Regions from separate parts of the Bradyrhizobium sp. th-b2 genome, predicted to be linked through region 2. Evidence: riboswitches for the same ligand, from Rfam matches in the RefSeq annotation. Region 2 holds a riboswitch; the other holds the start of a gene.
What was found. A riboswitch is a leader RNA that binds a small molecule or an ion and turns the genes downstream of it on or off. The one in region 2 is predicted to bind ZMP and ZTP.
Positions count from the first base shown of each region.

Region 1: it holds a riboswitch for ZMP and ZTP, as region 2 does, so the genes downstream of both, glyA (serine hydroxymethyltransferase) here and K359_RS0124465 (bifunctional 5,10-methylenetetrahydrofolate dehydrogenase/5,10-methenyltetrahydrofolate cyclohydrolase) in region 2, are expected to answer to the same signal.

Region 1 covers NZ_AUGA01000007.1:87,910-90,295, reverse strand. Annotated here, with positions in the region: gene glyA (serine hydroxymethyltransferase) at 39-1,319, opposite strand; ZMP/ZTP riboswitch at 1,354-1,439, opposite strand; gene K359_RS63255 (AraC family transcriptional regulator) at 1,780-2,386, shown strand, end outside.
Region 2 covers NZ_AUGA01000021.1:40,613-42,998, reverse strand. Annotated here, with positions in the region: gene K359_RS0124475 (hypothetical protein) at 1-428, shown strand, start outside; gene K359_RS0124470 (hypothetical protein) at 546-950, opposite strand; ZMP/ZTP riboswitch at 1,155-1,234, shown strand; gene K359_RS0124465 (bifunctional 5,10-methylenetetrahydrofolate dehydrogenase/5,10-methenyltetrahydrofolate cyclohydrolase) at 1,250-2,113, shown strand; gene K359_RS0124460 (MaoC/PaaZ C-terminal domain-containing protein) at 2,256-2,386, shown strand, end outside.

The sequences.
Region 1 (2,386 bases), on a different contig from region 2:
ATCTGCGCGCCAAATTGCGGTTGCCGGTGTGCCGCCGGTCAGTTCGGTGCGGACCCGGACACAACGCCCGGAACAGGAAAAGCCCGGCACATCTCCGTGCATTCCGACCTGAGGCGCGCGACGACCGTATCGTCTCCGTTCGCCCGCAGAGCCGCCGCGATGAACCCGCCGATACGCTGCATTTCGGCTTCCCCCATGCCGCGCGTGGTCGCCGCCGGCGTCCCGAGGCGAACGCCGCTCGGCCTGAGCGGCGGGCGCGGATCGTCCGGAATGATTTGCTTGTTGGTGGTGATGGCGATGGCATCGAGCACGTCCTCGGCGGCCCGCCCGTCCAGCCCGACGGATGCCGCCGTATCAACGACCATCATGTGATTGTCCGTCCCGTCGGTGACCAGCTTCATCCCGCGCTCCATCAGCGCGCCGGCGAGCACCTTCGCGTTGCGCAAGACCCGCCGCGCATAAGCCTGGAAATCCGCCGTCGCCGCTCGCTTGAGCGTCACGGCAATCCCGGCCACGACGTTCATGTGAGGTCCGCCCTGCAAACCGGGAAACACCGAAGCATCGATCCGGCCGGCATGTTCCTTGCGGCACAGGATGATCCCGCCGCGGGGGCCGCGCAGCGACTTGTGGGATGTCGTCGTCATGACGTCGAAGCCGGCATCGAGCGGATTGCGCATGACGTCAGCGGCAACCAGTCCGCCATAATGGCTGACGTCGGCCATCGTGAGCGCGCCGACTTCGTCGGCAATGCTCTTGAATGCCGCATAGTCGAGGTCGCGCGGATAGGAGCTGTAGCCGCACAACACCATCTTCGGGCGCGCGTCACGCGCCATCGCGCGCAATGCGTCGAAATCGATCGCGCCGCCGTTTGACGGCGCCGTCTTGTAGCGAATGAAGTTGAACAGGCGCCCCATGTGGGACACCGGCGCGCCGTGGGTGAGATGACCGCCATGGGACAGGTCCATGGCGAGAATGGTGTCGCCGGGATTCAACAGGCCGAGATAGACGGCCTGATTCATCGGTGATCCGGAAAGCGGCTGAACGTTGGCGTGCTCGGCACGAAACAGCGAGCAGGCCCGCTGCCGCGCGAGGTTCTCGATGTTGTCCGTATACTGCTGGCCGCCGTAGTATCGGCGTCCCGGATACCCTTCCGAATATTTATTGGTGAAGACGGAGCCGAGCAGTTCGAGCACCTCCGGGTAGGTGTAGTTCTCGGACGGAATCAGTTCGACGCCGTCCTGTTGACGGTGCTCTTCGCCCGCAAGGGCGGCGGCGATCTCTTGATCGTTGATGGACAGTTCGTTGCGAAACGACGGCATGCTCGGGCTCCTCAACACGCTGTTTTTCCAGCAGATGGGTTGCCCAGGCGATCGGCGTTGAAACCCTTCGCGCTTCACCGTGGTCAATTCCACGTTGGCTCGCCAGTCGCGCGAAAGGACGAATGAGCACGGAGACTCTTCGTGAGGCAGAACTTAGCCGACCGGCGGACCTTTCGCAACGACCAGTTCAATGACCGCGGACAAGGGCGATGCCACTTTCGTGGCCGACGCCGGAAAACATCATGCCGCTGAACGGCATCATGTAGCTGAAGGCGCGCGAGGTGTTCACCCGCACGGTGCCGGCGAGCAGCTGCTTGTCAGAAGAGCCGACCTGGGGCTGATGCGAGCTTCATCGCGAACCAATGGGCTACGTTCTACGCCGGCGGCTTTGCGCTTAAACTGCCGCTACGGAGGTGTATGATAGATCAGTCGTAAGTGCATTCAACAGCGAACCAAGAAATTGCCGATCAAGCGTCGAAAACTGATGACCGTTAGTCCAATCAAAATGGACAAAGGCGAAGACAGCGTCTTCGCCCATCCCTCGTTCTACGCTGAATTCGCACCGCGCGACGATCAGGCCGCCTTTGTGGACTCGATCTATATCCTGAAAGACCGGGGGCGGCTGACGGAAAGCCGGATATCATTCGCTTCCCCGCTCAAGGAGCTTGCCTTCGTATTCCGGGAAGGCGATTCGGCCGGCAAAGTGGTCTTCAACGAGCCGAGCCTCGATTGCAGAAGAAAAGGAAGGGCGTTCTTCGGTTGGATCGTCGGCGTCAAGTTGAAACCGAATTGGCCGGGAACGCCGAGCGTCCACAATCCGACGATCGTCGCGTGTCGCGATGCGCTGGCGCGAATCGTCCGGGACAGTCCATCGTGCTTTGACATCCTCGACAGCGTGGATCTGATGTTACTCGCGCTCGCGCGGAAGGCCAGGCCCCCCTCGATTCTGGGGTGCGACCCGCTGGATGCGCCGCATGGTCGGGTGAGCGACCTGGCGGGCCATGTCGGTAAATCGGTCCGGACGGTGCAGAGGCGAGTGCGAACGTCGACCGGTTGTCCGCCCAAGC
Region 2 (2,386 bases):
AGGGCCTGTCGTCGCCCGGTGTCGACAAGACCATGGTGCGCATCAAGTCGACCCAGAAATTGCCGGAGCGGGTGGTGTACGACACCAGCGTGCCGGCCATCGCTCCGTCGCAGGTGAATGTGGTGGCCGCTGCAGCCCCGCCGGCTGACCGCGATGCGTCGGCGCAGTCCCGCGTCCGCAATACGTTCGCCCAGTTCATTCCGCCGGAGAAGGCTGACGCGGGCAAGGGGCCGGTCGTGGCCGAAGCCAAACCGGCCGAGCAGCCGGCGCAGGCCCAGCCGCAAGCACCGAAGAAGCGCAAGGTCGCGCGGTACCACCCCCATCCCCAGCAGCCGATGCGGCTGGCGCAGCCCGGGATGTACCAGCCCTACCGTATCGCGCAGCAGCAGCCGCGCATGGGCTTCTTTGGCGGCTTCGGGACCTGGTAAGCGGGATCTCCCTAGCCCACATCGATACGCCGCCGCGAATGCTCGCGGCGGCATTTTCATGTCCGCGATATCAGGCCGGTCGCCGGGCGCCGATTGCGCAGGTGCCGCGCTACGCGGTTACCGCGGCAGGCGCGGAATCTTGTCGGCAAAACCGTTGTAGCAGGTCAGCCGCTCGTCCTCTTCCTTGACGAAGCGGCATTCGTTGACGCCCTTGGCAGGCGCCGCCTTCGGCTTGGGCTGCGGCTTGAAGATCTCGTCGTAGCAGAGCAGCCGCTCCTTGGTGGCGTCGTCGATGTCCCCGCAGGCCTGGAGCTTCTGCGCGACCGATTGCGGCTTGCCGGGTGCCGCGGGCTTCTCACCCTTCTTGGCAGCCGGCTTCTTGCCGACCTGAACCAGCGGCTTGTCGCCGATCATGGGCTGCTCGGCCGCCGCCGGCTTGTCGGCCGCGGCGGGAGGGGTGGTGCCTTGTGCAAGCGCGGCAGCCGGGCAGAGGAGCGCCAGCGCGAGGATGATATGTCTCATGTCGAAAATGTCCGAAATGGTGTGATGACCGGAAAGGAGGCGCCAGGATCGGAAAAGCCCGGCAAGCGCCGAGGCTTAGCGCAAGTTTTGCTCGAATCCTACCCCAGACGTGGCCCGCCCGGCACCGATCCACCGGCAAAAAGCAGGGCAATTCGCTCGCCCGGCGTCGTGATTTGCCTTTGGCAGGCCGGGCGGCTATGACCACGCCATCTGCGCGACTGGCGCTTGGATGGACTACCATCGGGGAGCGCAGAGACTGAACGCCGCGCGCCTGGGCACCGCTTCGAAACGGAGGTCCCATGACGGCGAATGTTCTCGATGGGCATGCACATGCCCAGATTGTCATCGATCAGGTTGCAAGCGAACTGGACCGGCTGCCCCGCGCACCGGGGCTGGCGGTCGTGCTGGTTGGCTGTGACCCGGCGAGCCAGATCTACGTGCAGAGCAAGGTCAGGATGGCCGAACGGCTCGGCCTGCGCGGCGAGGTCGAACGCCTGCCTGATGACGCCAGCGAGGCCGATCTGCTGGCCAGGATCGAGGCGCTCAACGCGCGCGACGATATCGACGGCATCCTCGTCCAGCTGCCTCTGCCGGCCCATGTCGACGCCTTGCGCGTGATGGCGGCGGTCGATCCCGCCAAGGACGTCGACGGCCTGCATGCCCTCAACGCAGGCCGGCTGTTTCACGGCGACGATGCGCTGGTGCCATGCACGCCGCTCGGCTGTCTCCGCCTGATCAAATCGATCCGGCCTGATCTCACCGGTGCGCATGCCGTGGTGATCGGCAGCTCCAACATCGTCGGCAAGCCGATGGCCGCGCTGCTGCTGCAGGAGCAGGCCACCGTGACGCAGACCCACATCCACACCCGCGGCATCAGCAAGATCTGCCGACAGGCCGATATCCTGGTCAGTGCGGTGGGGAAGGCCGGCCTCGTGCGCGGCGACTGGATCAAGCCGCAGGCCATCGTCATCGACGTCGGCACCACGCGCGTCGAGAAGCCGGACGGCGGCTACACGGTGCGCGGCGATGTCTCCTTCGACGAGGCGGTGCAAATCGCCGGCGCGATCACGCCGGTGCCGCGCGGCGTCGGCCCGATGACGATCGCCTGCCTGATGGAGAACACCGTGAAGGCCGCCAAGGCGAGGGCGGCACGGCTGCAATAGCGCGGCATGCGCATTGCGCGAGCGGCCGATGCCGCTCGCGTCACGTCTTCGCGCCCGGCGTCGCGTGCGCGAAGTTCATGACGTCAGAGGTCATGGAAAGCCCGCAGCGATCGTCTATCGTTGTGCCTCGCGGAGGTGCGCGATGCTGTATGCGGAAGATCTCACCGAAGGCCACACGTTCCAGCTCGGCAGCTATACGATCGGCGAGGCCGAGATCGTTGCCTTCGCCGGCAAGTATGACCCCGTGCCGATCCACACCGATCCCGCTGCGGC